DNA from 2 places in the Methylosinus sp. RM1 genome. Region 1 is predicted to be linked to the other one. Evidence: riboswitches for the same ligand, from Rfam matches in the RefSeq annotation. Region 1 holds a riboswitch; the other holds the start of a gene.

Region 1 (7,975 bases):
CGGACGCAAAAAGGCGACCCCGAGGCCCGACGGCTCCAGGATCGCCTCATATGTCTCATTGCGTGAGAAAGGGCGCTCAGTCCCGGCGCGTCAGATAATATTCGAGCATGGCCACGGCCGCTTTGCGGTCCCCCTCGCTCGCCCGCGCCAGCGCGCGCGAATGCAGCTCGACGATCCATTGATCGGTCGGGCGATCGCCGGCGGCCTCGCGCGCCAGCGTGAGATACATCAGCCCGCGGGCGCGCTGCGGCGGACCGCCGGCCTCGCCGTTGAACATAAGATGGCCGAGCAGCGCCTGCGACGGCGCATGGCCCTTGCGCGCGGCGAGATCGAGCCAATTGGCGGCCTGGCGCGCATCCTTGGAGACGCCATTGCCGTCGAGATACATGCGCGCGAGGTTATATTGAGCGTCGGCGTTTCCGAAATAGGTCGCGGCGTAACGGAAGAGATCGAAGGCGCGGCCGGCGTCCGGCTCGATCTTCGCGGCGGCGATGCCCTCGAGATAATAGACGCCGACGGCCACAAAGGCGCCGGCCGCCATCAACCGCTCGCGCGGGCTCGGCTCGTCATCGGCGAAATGATCGACGAGCTTGGAGAAATAGGCATAGGCCTTGGCGTCGTCGCGGGTGACGCCGTCCCCCTCCGCATACATGCGGCCGAGCTTCCACTGAGCGAGCGATTCCCCGCCATCGGCGGCGTAGCGCAGCGCCTCCACCGACTTTTTGGCGTTGCCGGCATGATAGCTCTCGAGACCGGCGCGCAGAGCCGCTCGCGGATCCTTGAAGATGGTGAGCGGCTGTGTGGCGGCGGCGAGGGAGCGCGGCTCCTTCCCGTCGAAGGCGAGGGCCCGCTCCGCGGAAACAGCCCCGACCGTCGCGCAGCCGAGCGCGAGATAGAGCGTCCCGAGACGCCCGCGCGGCCCTACCGTCGACGCAATCGCCTGGAGAAACACGATCATCGAGGATCTGACTTTCTCAACGCCGCTGGCGTTCGAAAAAACGCCGCGCACTACCACCGCCATGCGTCACTGTCGAAAATTCGACGACAGTCGTTCAAAAACGAGAAGAGCGTTCTCCCGCGCGACGAGCCGGCGCGGGAGGCGTCCCCATGTCCTCGATGACCTTGTGACCGGCCGAGATTAGCGCAGCGTTTATGGCTGAAAAGGGGCATGTGGCGCTTTGCGCGCTCTGCGGAAAACTATCTCGACGACTGTTGCAACAAGGTCACAAGTTTTCGCGTTTCGCCACATGCCGGACGCCTCCACGACGCATCCGGCTACGCATTGCGACATAGAAACGACCCAGTCCACATTGCGCCTGCGCGGCCGCCGGCGCCGATCGCTGGCGCTCGCGGCGGGAGGGGCCTATATCGTTCGAGGAAGGTCCGCCTCGGAGGAAGGCGAGCGAAGCCGAAGGTCGCCCGATGCACGCCGTCTCGCCCGATTTTTCCGCCACGCTCGTTTCGGCGCGCGGCGATATGCGCGGTTCGGTGCGCGTCCCGCGCGAGACCGTCGGCTTTCGCCGCCTCTTCATCTTCCTCGGCCCGGGCTATCTCGTCGCCACCGGCTATATGGACCCCGGCAATTGGGCGACCGCCCTCGCCGGCGGCTCCAAATTCGGCACGGCTCTGCTCTTCGTCGCCGTCCTGTCCAGCTTGATGGCGATCGTGCTGCAATCGCTGACGGCGCGGCTCGGCCTCGCCACAGGGCTCGATCTCGCCAGCGCCTGCCGCCGCCGTTTTCCGCGCATGGCCTCGATGGGGCTCTGGCTCCTGGCCGAGGCGGGCATATTGGCGACCGATCTCGCCGAGGTCATCGGCACGGCGATCGGCTTGCAATTGCTGTTCGGCCTGCCGCTCGCTTTCGGCGTCGTCGTCACTCTGCTCGATACTTTCCTCGTGCTCGCCTTCGAGCGCCTAGGCTTTCGCAAGATCGAGCTTTTCGTCGTCGCCATGCTGGGGATCATCGCGCTCGCCTTCGGCGGCCAGCTGCTGCTGGCGCGGCCCGATCTCGGCGCGGTCGCCGCCGGCCTCGTCCCCACCCGGGCGCTGATCGAAAATCCCGAAATGCTCTATATCGGCCTCGGCATTCTCGGCGCGACTGTGATGCCGCACAATCTCTTCCTCCACTCTTATATCGTGCAGACGCGCGACGTCGGCTCCGGCCCGGCCGAACGGCGCGAAGCGATCGACTTCGCCATTTTCGACAGCTCGCTGGCGCTGCTCTTCGCGCTCGTCATCAATGGCTCGATTCTGATGCTGGCGGCGGCGGTGTTCCACGCCTCCGGCCATACCGAGGTCGCCGAGCTCGGCCAGGCCTATACGCTGATCGCCCCGCTGCTCGGCGCGCCGATCGCCGCCAAGCTCTTCGCCATCGCGCTCATCGCCTGCGGCCTCAACTCCACGGTGACGGCGACACTCGCCGGGCAGATCGTGATGGAGGGCTTCCTCGAGCTGCGCATGAGGCCGGCGCTGCGGCGCCTGATCACGCGGCTCATCGCCATCGTCCCGGCCGTCGCCGTCACGCTGATCGCCGGGGAAGCGGCGACCGGACGGCTGCTGGTGCTGAGCCAGGTGGTGCTGAGCTTCACTCTGCCTTTCGCCGTCGTGCCCCTGGTCTGGTTCACCGCCTCGCGCAAATTCATGGGCGAACTCACGGCGCCGCGGGCGACCACCGCCGTCGCGGCCGTCATCGCGCTGGCCATTATCGCGCTCAACGGCAAGCTCATCCTCGACGCGATCCTCGGCTGATCTTAACCCTCCCTTGACCATGCGGTCCGGCAAGGCGGCGTTTACCATGCGCGCGCCGGAACAATCCCTTTGCGCGCGACGTTCTTTCCCAGCCGAGGCGGCGCCGAGAGCCTCCTCGATCAAAGCAAGGAAAGAACGGCATGATTCGACATATGGTTTATGCAGCGGCTCTGATCGGCGCGCTGATGCTGCCCGGCGCAGCCTCCGCCCGCGGCCACCATCATCACGGCCATCACCATCACGGCCACCACCACCGCCACCATCATCATCATCACGGCCGCCATCATCATCACGGCCATCACGGCCATCACGCCGGGCGCCACGCCGGATGGGGCGGCGGTTATGGCGGGGGTTATTATGGACGGTCCTATTATGCGGGACCACGCTATTACGCGGGGCCGCGCGTCGCCCCCAACGCCTGCTGGCGCTGGTGGAACGGCCGCCGTCACTGGGTCTGCTGATCGCGGCTCGTCGATCGGCTCCCGGCGAGGCCTCGGCCGGCCGGGACGCCGCTCTCAGAACTCGACGCCCTTCTGCGCCTTCACCCCGGCCTGGAAATGATGCTTCACCAGCGTCATCTCGGTGACGAGATCGGCGATGGCGATCAGTTCGGGCTTGGCGTTTCGGCCGGTGACGACGACATGCAGATCGCCGCGCCGGGCCGTTAGCGCCTCGACCACCTCCGCCAGCGGCAGATGCTCATAGCGCAGCGCGATCGACAATTCGTCGAGCACTAGCAGTCTTATCGACGCATCGGCCATCATCTCCTTCGCGGCGTCCCAGGCGCGGCGGGCCGCAGCCTCGTCGCGGACGCGGTCCTGCGTCTCCCAGGTGAAGCCCTCGCCGAGCGTGCGCCAGCAGAGCAGCTCCTCCTCTGCGCCGAGCTTCTCGAGGATTCGCCGCTCGCCGGTGTCCCAGGCGCCCTTGCCGAATTGCACGACGCCCACCTTCAGCCCATGCCCCATCGCCCGCAGCGCGAGGCCGAAGGCCGCGGTCGACTTACCCTTGCCGGGGCCGGTGTGGACCATCAGCAGGCCCTTCTCGGCGATGCTCTTGCCGGCGACCTCGGCGTCCTGCACAGCCTTGCGCTTCTCCATCTTCTCGCGATGGCGGCGGGCGGCGTCTTCTTCCGCGACTTCCGACATGATCAGCGCCTCCTCGCCGTTTGACGGCTCCTTCTCTCCGTCATATGACTGTTCGCGACGGTCCTCCGCAAGGAGGCGAAGAGGGAATGCGGTAGGGGCTCGCTCCGATCCGCGGCTGCCCCCGCAACTGTGAGCGGCGAGCGCGAGCCCGTGAGGCCACTGGGTGAAAGCCCGGGAAGGCGGCGAGCGCAGCGACCCGCGAGCCAGGAGACCTGCCGTCCAGCGAAACCACGAATGCCGCCGGTGGGGCGGCGAGGAGCAGAACATGACCACGAAGACCCTTTCCGCCGCCGCGATTCTCTCCGCCAGCCGCCTCGAGATGCTGCGCGCCGCGCTCATCGTCTTCACGCTCGGCGCCGGGCTCGTCTATCTCGCCGGCTTCTCCTATGCGAGCGTCGCGCATAACGCCGCGCATGATTCGCGCCATTCGCTCGGCTTCCCCTGCCACTGACGCAGCGGTGATCCAGCGACTCCTCGCGGTCGGCCTTTTGGCCGGCCTTCTCGCGGGGCTCGCGGTCGCGGCCCTGCAGAATGTCACCACGACTCCGCTGATCCTCGCCGCCGAGGTCTATGAGACCGCGGCCGAGCAGGCCCATGCGGGAGGCGAGGCGCATCAGCACGAGCACGCCGCCGAGCCCACTTGGGAGCCCACACCGGGCCTCCAGCGCACCGCCGCGACCAGCGTCGCGACGAGCGTCACCGCGGTCGGCTACGCTTTCGTGCTGCTCGCGCTGATGCTGCTCTCCGGCGAGACGATCGAACCCAAGCGCGCCGCACTCTGGGGCGCCTGCGCCTTCGCCTCCACCGGCCTCGCCACCAGTCTCGGCCTCGCGCCGGAACTGCCGGGCAGCGCCGCCGGCGATCTCGCCGCGCGCCAATTCTGGTGGATCGGCACCGCGGCCGCGACCGGCGCCGGCCTTTTCGCCGTGCTGCGCGTCGAGCGTCCGCTCATCAAAGCACTGGGCGTCGCGCTCATTATCGCGCCGCATTTCATCGGCGCGCCGCAGCCGCCGGCGCCCGAGAGCACCGCGCCGGCCGAGCTGGCCGCGCGTTTCGCCGCCGCTTCTCTCGCCATTCACGCGATCACCTGGATTCTGGTCGGCGCGGCGGTCGGCTTCGTCTGGCGTCGTCTCCCGACAAAGGCGGGCGCGGAGGCGGCGGCGTGAGCAGCTTCGCCAAAATCCCCGCGACCATCGTCACCGGCTTTCTCGGCGCCGGCAAGACGACGCTGATTCGCCATATCCTCGAGACGGCGCGCGGACGCCGCCTCGCGCTCATCATCAACGAGTTCGGCGATGTCGGCGTGGACGGCGACGTTCTTCGCGCCTGCGGCGTGGAGAATTGCCCCGAGGAGAATATCGTCGAGCTGGCCAATGGATGCCTCTGCTGCACGGTCGCCGATGATTTCGCGCCGGCGATCGAGGCGCTGCTCGCGCATCCGAACCGGCCGGAGCACATCATCATCGAGACCTCCGGCCTCGCTCTGCCCAAGCCTCTGGTCAAAGCCTTCGAATGGCCGACGATCCGCCCGCATCTCACCGTCGACGGCGTCATCGCCGTGGTGGACGGCCCGGCGGTGGCGGCGGGCCGCTTCGCCGACGATCTCGACGCCATCGCGAAAGAGCGCGCCGAAACCCTCGCGATCGACCACGACAATCCGCTCGAGGAAGTCTTCGAGGATCAGCTTCTCTGCGCCGATCTCATCGTGCTCAACAAGACCGATCAGCTGAGCGCGGAAGAGGAAGCGCAAGTCACGGAGCAAATCCGCGCCACTGCGCCCCGCGCGGTAAAGCTGCTGCGCGCCAGCGAGGGCAGGCTCGATCCTGCCATTCTGCTCGGTCTCGGCGCGGCGGCGGAGGACGATCTCGCCAATCGCCCCTCTCATCATGATACGGAAGAGGACCACGATCACGACGATTTCGAGAGCTTCATCGTCGAGATCGCCGCCGCGCGCGACCCGGCCGAGCTGATCGAGCGCTTGGCTCGCGTCGCCGAGGCGCATGATGTTTTGCGCATGAAAGGCTTCGTCGAGATCGCCGGCAAGCCGATGCGCCTATTGGTGCAGGGCGTCGGCGCGCGCTTTCGTCATCAGTTCGACCGCCCCTGGCGCGCCGATGAGAATCGCGCGAGCCGCCTCGTCGTCATCGGCGAAAAGGGTCTCGATCGCGCGGGCGTGACGGCCATGCTGACGAGCTGAGGACGCGCCATGCATCTGCTCGCGCGCGATCTCCATGGCCTCGACGATAATGAGGCGGCGGTCGACCTCGGGCAGACTCCCGCCGAGATCGTCTTCCTCTCCTTCTCCGACGCCGAGCTTTCCCTCCTCGCCGAGCTGCATGAGCAGAACGCCGCGCTTCCCTCCTTGCGCTGCGCCTCGCTCGCCAGGCTGAAGCACCCCTATTCGGTCGATCTCTATATCGACAAGGTCGCGCGTCATGCGCGGCTCGTGGTCGTCCGCCTGCTCGGCGGCAAGGATTATTGGGCCTATGGCGTCGACGAGCTCGCGACCGCAGCGAAAATGCGCGGCTTCGCGCTGGCGATCGTTCCGGGCGACATGCACAGCGATGAAAGACTGGAGCGCGCCTCCACGCTTTCTTCCGACGCGCTCACGCGCATCTGGTCCTTCTTCCGCGACGGCGGCCCGGACAATCTACGTTCCTTCCTCGGCTACGCCGCGACTCTCGCAGGAACGCCCACGCCCTGGAGCGAGAGCGCGCCCGCGCCGCTCGCCGGCCGCTGCGAACAAGCCTGCCGCACCGCCCTCGGCGCCAACCCTCCCCCTCATGCTGAGGAGGCGGCGCAGCCGCCGTCTCGAAGCACGAAGAGGACGGCTCTCCCGTCCATCGAGACGCCCGCTGCGCGGGCTCCTCAGGATGAGGGAGCCTCCGGCCAATCGAGCGGCGCACAGGCGGCGTCGGCGCCGCGCGCGCTCGTCACCTTCTATCGCTCCGCCTGGCTCGCCGGCGATTTCGCACCGATCGTCGCGCTCGCCGATACGCTGCATGACCGCGGCTTCTGCGTCGAAGCCTATTTCGTCGCCAGCCTCAAGGACGCCGCCTGCGAGACGCTGCTCGCGCAGACGATCGCAGAATTCCGTCCCGATGTGATTCTCAACGCCACCGCCTTCTCCGCGCGCACGGAAGGCGGCTCGGTGCTCGATCGCGCCGACGCGCCTGTTCTCCAAATCGCGCTCGCCACTTCGACGCGCGAAGCCTGGGAGAACTCCAAGCGCGGCGCCAATGGCGCCGATCTCGCGATGAATGTCGTGCTGCCCGAGGTGGACGGCCGCATCTTCGCCGGCGCCGTCTCCTTCAAGGCGCAAACGCGCGAACGCGCAGCGAGCGAATTCGCGGAAATCCGCCATTCGCCCGAGCCGTCGCGCATAGATCACGTCGCGGCGCTCGCCCAAAATTGGGCGCGCCTGCGCCGCCTCGGGCATAGCGAGAAAAATCTCGCGCTGGTGCTCTCCGATTATCCGGCCCGACGGGGACGCGGCGGCTATGCGATCGGCCTCGACACGCCGCAAAGCGTGATCGCCATTTGCGATCTGCTGCGCGACGCCGGTTACGAAATCGGATCTCTCGATCATGACGGCGGAGAGACGACAGCTCCCGATCTCGTCATGCGCGCGCTCGAGGAAGCCGGGCATTGCGCCGAGCTGCCGCTCGCCAAATATCATCGCCTCTTCGCCACGCTGCCGGACGACTTCACGCGGCAAGTCCTCGCCGCCTGGGGCGCGCCAGAAGAAGATCCGGCGCTCGTGAACGGCGCCTTTCGCTTTTCCTGCATAGAGACCGGCAAGCTCGTCGTCGCATTGCAGCCGGATCGCGGAAGCAGAGCCGAACGTCGCGAGACCTATCACGACGCCGAGCTCGCGCCGCGCCATGCCTATATCGCTTTCTATCTGTGGCTCCGCCACACTCGACGCATAGACGCGCTGATTCATCTCGGCACGCATGGCACGCTGGAATGGCTGCCCGGCAAATCGGCGATGCTCGGCCCGTCTTGCGCGCCGCAGCTTCTGCTCGGCGCCACGCCGCTCGTCTATCCTTTCATCGTCAATGATCCGGGCGAGGCGGCGC
Region 2 (7,975 bases), on a different contig from region 1:
GCACCACATGCACCAGCGACACCCAGGAGAACAGCAGCAATATGCCGAGCAGCACGAAGAAGCCCGGCGCAAGAAAGGAGGAGACGATGATGAGCAGATAGAGCTGCGGCAGCGACGACCACACTTCGATGAAGCGTTGGAAGACGAGATCGATCCACCCTCCGAAAAAGCCCTGCACCGCGCCTGCGGCGACGCCGACGATCGAGGAGATGCTCGCCAGAATGAGGCCGAACAGCACCGATAGTCGGAAACCATAGAGCAGACGCGCGACGACATCGCGGCCTTGGTCATCCGTGCCGAGCCAATTCCATTCGATCGCCGAGCAGCCGAGATGCGCTTTCTCTGGTCCGAGCTTCTTGGCCGCGGCGGCCTCGCATTGGGCCTTGGTGAGCAGCCATGTCGGCGGCGAGGGCGCGGGCGTCGGCAGATCGAGATTATGCGTGTCGTAGGAAAAGTGAATCGGCGGCCAGATCATCCAGCCATTGGCCTCGATCTCTTTCTCGATCGTCGGATCGCGATAGTCCGTGCGCGCGAGAAAGCCGCCGAATTTCTCTTCCGGATAGTCCTTGAAGATGGGGAAGAGCAGCTCGCCCTTGTAATAGGCGAGCGCGGGCCTGTCATTGGCGAGGAAGTTGGACGCCAGCGACAGCAGAAAGAGCGCCATGAATGTCCAGAAGGACCAATAGCCTCTGGAATTGGCCTTGAAATTCTGCAACCGGCGGCGGTCGATCGGCCGCAGGTGAAACAGCCCGCCGCCCGGAATTTCCGGCGCGAGCTTCATCGTCGGGGCAGGGATGCTGGTCTCGTTCATCGGTCAGACCTCGCGCGTCTCGAAATCGATGCGCGGATCGATCCATGTGTAGGTGAGGTCGGAGAGGAGATTCACCACGAGGCCGAGCAGAGCGAAAATATAGAGATTGGCGAACACCACCGGATAATCGCGATTGACGATGGATTCGTAGGAGAGATAGCCGAGCCCGTCGAGCGAGAAGATGGTCTCGATCAGCACCGAGCCGGTGAGGAAGGCGTGCACGAAGGCGCCCGGAAAGCCGGAGACGACGATGAGCATGGCGTTGCGGAACACATGGCCATAGAGCACGCGATTTTCGGTGAGGCCCTTCATGCGCGCCGTCTGCACATATTGCTTACGGATCTCGTCGAGGAAGGAGTTCTTGGTCAGAAACGTCTGCGTCGCGAAGGCGCCGAGCGTCATGGCGAGCACGGGCAGGCAGATGTGCCACAGATAATCGCCGACCTTGCCGATGAGCGACAGCTCCGAGAAATTCTCCGAGACGAGGCCGCGTAACGGGAATATCTGCCAAAATGAGCCGCCCGCGAAGAGCACGATGAGCAGCATGGCGAAGAGGAAGCTCGGAATCGCATAGCCGATGATGACGAGATTGGAGGTCCAGGCGTCGAAGCGCTCGCCGTCGCGCACCGCCTTGGCGATGCCGAGCGGAATGGAGACGGAATAGGAGATGAGCGTCATCCATAAGCCGAGCGACATTGAAACGGGCAGCTTCTCGCCGATGAGCTTCAGCACGCTCTCGTCACGGAAATAGCTACGGCCGAAGTCGAAGACGGCGTAATTCTTCACCATCAGCAGGAAGCGTTCCCAGGCCGGCTTGTCGAAGCCGAACTGCTTTTCCAGCTCGGCGATGAATTTGGGATCGAGCCCCTGCGCGCCGCGATATTTGGAGGCGCCTTCCGCGCCGGCGCCCGGCGTCGCCGCGCCGCCGCGGCCGACATCGCCGCCGCCGCCGGAAAAGCGCGAGGTCGCGCCCATGTCATAGCCCTGCAGCTGCGCGATGACGCGCTCGACAGGGCCGCCCGGCGCGAATTGCACAATGGCGAAGGAGATGAGCATGATGCCGAGGATCGTCGGGATCATCAGCAAAAGGCGTCGCAGAATATAGGCGGCCATATTCGTTCAACGCCCCGTGTAGTTGATCTTGCGCGCTTTGGCGTCGTCCCACCACCATGTCGCGGCTATGCCCGGGTCGAAGCGTGGGTAGCGCTCCGGGCGGCCGAACACATCCCAATGGGCGATCCAATGCGTCGGCTTGTAATAATGCGGAATCCAATAATAGCCCGCGATCAGCACACGATCGAGAGCGCGGCAGATTGCGACGAGCTCGGCGCGCGAGTTTGCGAGCAGCGCCTTTTCGATGAGGGCGTCGACGACCGGATCGGCGACGCCGATCACATTGCGCTCGCCTTTGGTTCCCGCCGCTCGGGAGCCGAACATGACGCGCAGTTCCTCGCCCGGCGAATAGCCCATGCGCGGGCGCTCCATGATGATGTCGTAGTCGAAATCGTCGAGCCGCGCCTTGTATTGCGCGGAGTCGACGATCCGGATGCGCGCATTGACGCCGATAAGCTTCAGATTTTTGACGAAGGGCTGAGTGAGACGTTCGAAGAAGCTCGAATTATAGAGAAATTCGACTTCGATCGGTTTGCCGCTCGGCAGGCGCGTCACGCCGTCCCTGCGCGTGCACCCGGCCTCGGTCAGCAGATCGATGGCCTTGCGAAGCAGATTGCGGTCTTGACCAGATCCATCGGAGACGGGCGGCTGGAAGGGCGCATCGAAGACTTCTTTCGGCAACTGATCGCGAAACGGCTCCAGCAACGCGAGCTCGGCGGGCGTCGGCGGACCTACCGCCTCGAGGTCCGAATTCTCGAAATAGGAGCTCGTCCGCTTGTAGGAATCATACATAAGGTTGTGATTGGTCCACTCGAAGTCGAAAGCGTAGCCGAGCGCCTTGCGCACGCGCGGATCGGAAAAAACCGGCCGGCGAATGTTCAAAAACCAGCCTTGAGAGTTGGAATTGTTGTAGTCGGGGATTTCCTCGCGCTTGACGCGCCCCTCGCGAAAGGCGGGGAAGTCGTAGCCTGTCGCCCAAATCGCGGAAGTGAACTCCTCGTGCGCGGTGAAGGAGCCGGCTTTGAACGCCTCGAAGGCGACGTTGCGATCAGCGTAATAGTCGAAGCGGATCACGTCGAAATTGGCTTGGCCGACATTGACCGGCAAGTCTTTCGCCCAATAGTCCGGCACGCGCTCGAAGGATATGAAACGGCCCGGGTTGAAGGGCCCGACCTTATAGGCCGAAGAGCCGAGAGGCGGCTCCATCGTCGTCTCGTTGAACTTGTGTTTCGTATAAAATGCTTTGGAGAAAATCGGCTGACTGGCGACCACGATCGGCAGGTCGCGCGTGCGACTCGGCGCGAGCTTCACGACGAGAATGTCGTCTGCGATCGCCGTCGCGCTCACGAGGTCGCGCAGCGATTGCGAGATCGACGGATGGCCCTCATTCTTCAAAATATCGAGAGAGAAGGCGACGTCATGGGCAGTGAGCGGCGAGCCGTCATGAAAGCGCGCTTCTCTGCGTAGCATAAAAGTGTAGGTGAGCTTATCGGCGGAAATGCGGACCTGCTTGGCGACGAGGCCGTAGAGCGCGTCGCGCTCGTCGAGGCTGCCTGCCATCAATGTATCGTAGACGAGTCCGATGCCCGCAGCCGGATTGCCGCGCAAAATATAGGGGTTGAGCGAATCGTAGCTGCTCGTCTCGGGCGGCGGCGGCTCCATCACCAGCGTTCCGCCCTTGGGCGCATTGGGGTTCACATAGGCGAAATGCGGAAAATCGGCGGGCTCGGCGAGCTCGCCGAAAATGGAGAGCCCATGGCTCTCGGTCTCGCCCGGGGCTGCTTCGGCGAGGGCGGGGCGCATAGCCCATCCCGGCAGGGCCAGCCCCGCGAGGCTCGAGATGGCGGCGAGCGCCCGGCGGCGCGTCACGGGAAGAAAATTGCGTGTTTCAGCCAAGGTGATCTCGCTTTCGGGGCGTCATGACTGGCGCGAGCGCGGCAGCTTACGCGAATCCCGCGATTATGTCGGATTTTCAGGATGAAGCCATATGAGATTGCGGTCGCCTCCCATATGACGCGCGAGCCGGGGCAGCGGTTCCGCCTTCCGCGGGAGAGCGCCGGATAGGCCCGGAAAGCGCCGCTTTTCGGGCAGCGGAACCGCGGGCGGGCCTCTCCCCGAGCGATTTGCGGAAGCTAAATGTTGTGTCCGCTGGCCAAGGCGCCGTATTCGATGGCCCCTTTCGTATCGCGTCGGGAGCGCAGCCGAGATGACCAGAGAGCCCCGCCCGTTCCGCCATCAGGCCTTCATCGACGGCGCCTTCGTCGCCGCTGACAATGGCGCGACCTTCGCCGTTCGCGATCCGGCTACGGGCGCGGTATTGGCCGAGGTCCCGGACCTGGGCGCGGCCGAGACGCGCCGCGCGATCGAGGCCGCCGAGCGCGCTTTGCCCGGCTGGCGCGGCAAGCTCGCCAAGGAGCGGGCGCAAATATTGCGACGCCTGCATGATCTGCTGCTCGCCGATCAGGAGCGCCTCGCGCAGATCATCACCGCAGAGCAGGGCAAGCCGATCGCCGAGGCGCGCGGCGAGATCGCCTATGCCGCGGCCTATTTCGACTGGTTCGCGGAGGAGGGTCGCCGCGTCTATGGCGACGTAATTCCGCAGCAGGCGCGCGAGAAGCGCATTCTCGTGTTCAAGCAGGCGATCGGCGTCACCGCCGCGATCACGCCCTGGAACTTCCCTTCCGCCATGATCGCGCGCAAGGCCGGCGCGGCGCTCGCCGCCGGCTGCACGATGGTGGTGAAGCCGGCCGAGCTGACGCCGCTCTCGGCCATAGCGCTCGCCGAGATCGCCCAGCGCGCCGGCGTGCCGGACGGCGTGCTCAATGTGGTGACGACCAACGACCCCGCCAGCGTCGGCGTGGAGCTGACCTCCAATCCGACGGTGCGCAAGATCAGCTTCACCGGCTCGACCGAAGTGGGGAAAATTCTTCTGCGTCAGGCAGCGGAGAATGTGCAGAAATGCTCGATGGAGCTGGGCGGCAACGCGCCTTTCATCGTCTTCGCCGACGCCGATGTCGATCTCGCGGTGAAGGGCGCGCTGGCGACCAAATATCGCAACAGCGGCCAGACCTGCGTCTGCGCCAATCGCTTCCTCGTGCATAGGGATGTCGCCGAGGCCTTCGGCGCCAAGCTCGCCGAGGCTGCCTCCAGGCTGAAGGTCGGGCGCGGCGTCGAGCCCGGCGTCGTCGTCGGCCCGCTGATCGAGGAGGCGGCGGTGGAGAAGGTCGAGCGTCTCGTCGCCGACGCCCGCGCGCGCGGCGCGAAAGTGCTGACCGGCGGCGGACGCCATGAGCTCGGCGGCAATTTCTATGCGCCGACCGTGCTCTTCGATACGCGGCCGGACATGCAGATCTTCGCGGAGGAGATTTTCGGCCCCGTCGCCGCGATCACCACTTTCGAGGATGAAGCGGAGGCGATCCGCCTCGCCAATTCGACGCATTATGGCCTCGCCGCTTATTTCTACAGCCGCGACATAGCGCGCGTGTTCCGCGTCGCAGAGCAGCTCGAGTTCGGCATGGTCGGCGTCAATGAGTCGCTCATGTCGAGCGAGGCGGCGCCTTTCGGCGGCGTGAAGCAGTCGGGCATGGGACGCGAGGGCTCCAAATACGGCATAGAGAGCTATCTCGAGATCAAATATGTCTGTCTCGGCAATATGTGAGGCGCTCAGCCCGCGCGATTCGGCGTGCCCAGCACGTGCACGTCGGGCGCGATCATCACATTGTCGAAACGCTGCGTGAACATCGGCGCCGCGAAGAAGGCGACGGCGCGCAGCGTTTCCTCGCCCGTGTTGACGAGATCATGCCGTAGCGGCGTAGGAATGACGAAGACGTCGCCTGGCCGCACATGATGGGTGACGCCGCCCTCGGCGCGCAATTCGCCGGAGCCGCCGAGAATATATTGCGTCTCCTCGGTGGCGTCCGTGTGCCAGCCGAGCCGTCCGCCGGGCTCGATCTCATAGACGATGGTCGAGGATTGCGTCGCGCCATGCTCGCCGCAGGAGGCGAAGGCGCCGGCCCAACGCACGCTCGGATCGTCCACGCCGCCGACTTTGGCGCGCGGCAGGTCATTGGTGGCGACGAGGTGAATGGCGCTCATTGATCTTCTCCGAAATTCTAATCGAATTTTCCATTGGGCGAGAGACCCGGGACGAGACCCGCCGCCGCAGTCCCAACGCGCCGCGCGCGGCTTCGTTCCGAACATGCGAGCGGGCGCTTGACACGGCGGCGCGGCGCGGCTCTATTGAAAGGGATGGTTCCCTCTCGAGGGATCAAAAGGGAATGCGGTGAACGCCGGCGACGGCGCGAAGCCGCGGCTGCCCCCGCAACTGTGAGCGGCGAGCCGAGGATCAAACGAGCCACTGGAGCCATGCGCTCCGGGAAGGCGATCCGAAGGCGCTGACCCGCGAGCCAGGAGACCTGCCATCAGTCGTGGTCACGCGCGATAGCGTCGGGCGGGGTGCACCGAGGCGGCCGAGACCCTTTTCGCTTTGCGCGAGAGGGTCGCGACCTTTCGCAGTGACGGCCCACGTCTGCTGCGAGTCGCTCAGCAATGTCTTCCCTGTCCCATCGGGCCGCCCTCGCGGGCGCCGCTTCTCGTTTTGCGCTTTTTTCCGCCGTGCTTCTCCTTCCCGCTCGCGCCGCGGGACAGGAGGCGCTTCCCGCCGTCGAAATCGGCGCGGCGACCATCGTCTCCGCCGATCGCGTCGAAGAGCGCGTCGACAAATCCTCCTCCGCCGTCACCGTGATCCCTTCCGCGCAGATCGAGAAGCGCGGCGCGAGCGGCCTCACCGAGGCGCTGCGCGGCGCGCCGGGCCTCGATCTCTATGAGACCGGCGGCCCCGGCGCGCAGACCTCCGTGTTTCTACGCGGTGCGACGCCCGGTCAGACGCTCGTCCTCGTCGATGGCGTGCGCATCGGCGATCCGTCCTCGACCGACGGCTCCGTCGATCTCGGCGGCCTCGTCGCCACGGACATAGAGCGCGTGGAGGTGCTGCGCGGCCCGCAGTCGGCGCTCTATGGCTCCGACGCGATGGGCGGCGTCATTCACATCGTCACGCGCAAAGGCGAGGGGCGGCCGCGCGCGTCTCTCTCCCTGGAAGGCGGCTCCTATGGAACCGGACATTTGCGCGCGCGCGTCTCGGGAAGCGAGGGTCGCTTGTGGTACGCATTCGCGATCGATGCGCTGACGATCGACGGTCATCCGCGCTATGGCTATCGCATCGCGCGGCCGCTGACGATCGGCGACGGCAAGACGCCTCTGCCGCCTCTGCCGCCCAATGATCCGACCAGAAAAGGCGGCGCCAGCGCGCGCCTCGGCTATCGCGTGAATGAGGATGTCGCGGTCGAGGCCGGCTTCTTCGGCTATGACAGCGCCATCCGCTTCGACAATCCCTATTCCTTCTCGGCGATCGACGTCTATGATCCGCAGAACCATCAGCACGCGACATTCGCGCAAGGGTATGCGCGCGTCGACGCCGACATGTTCGACCGCGCATTGCACAATCGCTTCACTCTGTTCGGCAATGTGACGAACCGCGACGTCTGGCAGGCGCGCTCCTGCTATGATGCGAGCTACGACGCCTATAATTGCCGGCGCGGCTATCGTGGAACGCGGCGCGGCTTCGAATATCAGGGCGATCTGACTCTCGGCGGCTTCGGCCTGCTGACTTTCGGCGCGCGCAATGAGACGGAGTCGGTCCGCACGTCGCAGGACCCGGTTCCGCCGACCACATTCACGCCGATCGACGCGGTGCAGACGACGCATTCCGGCTTCGCGCAGCATAAGCTCACAATGTTCGATCGCGTCGATCTCTCCTATGGCGGACGTATCGACGCTGTCGATCAGAACCGCACATTCGCGACATGGCGCGCGACCGCCGCTTATCGTCTCGAGGAGACAGGAACCAAATTGCGCGGCAGCGCCGGCACGGGCGCGCGCGTCGCCTCGCTCTATCAGCGCTTCAGCCAATATGGCGATCCGGCTCTCGCGCCGGAGACGAGCGTCGGATATGACGTCGGCGTCGATCAATCCTTGTTCGGCGAGCGTCTCTAC

Evidence for each region. Region 1 has a riboswitch for cobalamin ahead of FMZ75_RS04415 (CbtB-domain containing protein). Riboswitches for the same ligand answer to the same signal wherever they lie in the genome.
Region 2: another riboswitch for cobalamin. It lies ahead of FMZ75_RS15280 (TonB-dependent siderophore receptor); the one in region 1 lies ahead of FMZ75_RS04415 (CbtB-domain containing protein).

What each region holds. Positions count from the first base shown of each region.
Region 1 covers NZ_WOVC01000005.1:8,000-15,974, forward strand. The annotation lists gene FMZ75_RS04395 (tetratricopeptide repeat protein) at 77-958, opposite strand; gene FMZ75_RS04400 (Nramp family divalent metal transporter) at 1,423-2,748, shown strand; gene FMZ75_RS21290 (hypothetical protein) at 2,889-3,209, shown strand; gene cobO (cob(I)yrinic acid a,c-diamide adenosyltransferase) at 3,264-3,893, opposite strand; cobalamin riboswitch at 3,935-4,128, shown strand; gene FMZ75_RS04415 (CbtB-domain containing protein) at 4,159-4,344, shown strand; gene FMZ75_RS04420 (CbtA family protein) at 4,352-5,059, shown strand; gene cobW (cobalamin biosynthesis protein CobW) at 5,056-6,090, shown strand; gene cobN (cobaltochelatase subunit CobN) at 6,100-7,975, shown strand, end outside.
Region 2 covers NZ_WOVC01000024.1:10,705-18,679, reverse strand. The annotation lists gene FMZ75_RS15305 (ABC transporter permease) at 1-781, opposite strand, end outside; gene FMZ75_RS15300 (microcin C ABC transporter permease YejB) at 815-1,924, opposite strand; gene FMZ75_RS15295 (extracellular solute-binding protein) at 1,931-3,820, opposite strand; gene FMZ75_RS15290 (NAD-dependent succinate-semialdehyde dehydrogenase) at 4,131-5,582, shown strand; gene FMZ75_RS15285 (cupin domain-containing protein) at 5,588-6,019, opposite strand; cobalamin riboswitch at 6,157-6,362, shown strand; gene FMZ75_RS15280 (TonB-dependent siderophore receptor) at 6,473-7,975, shown strand, end outside.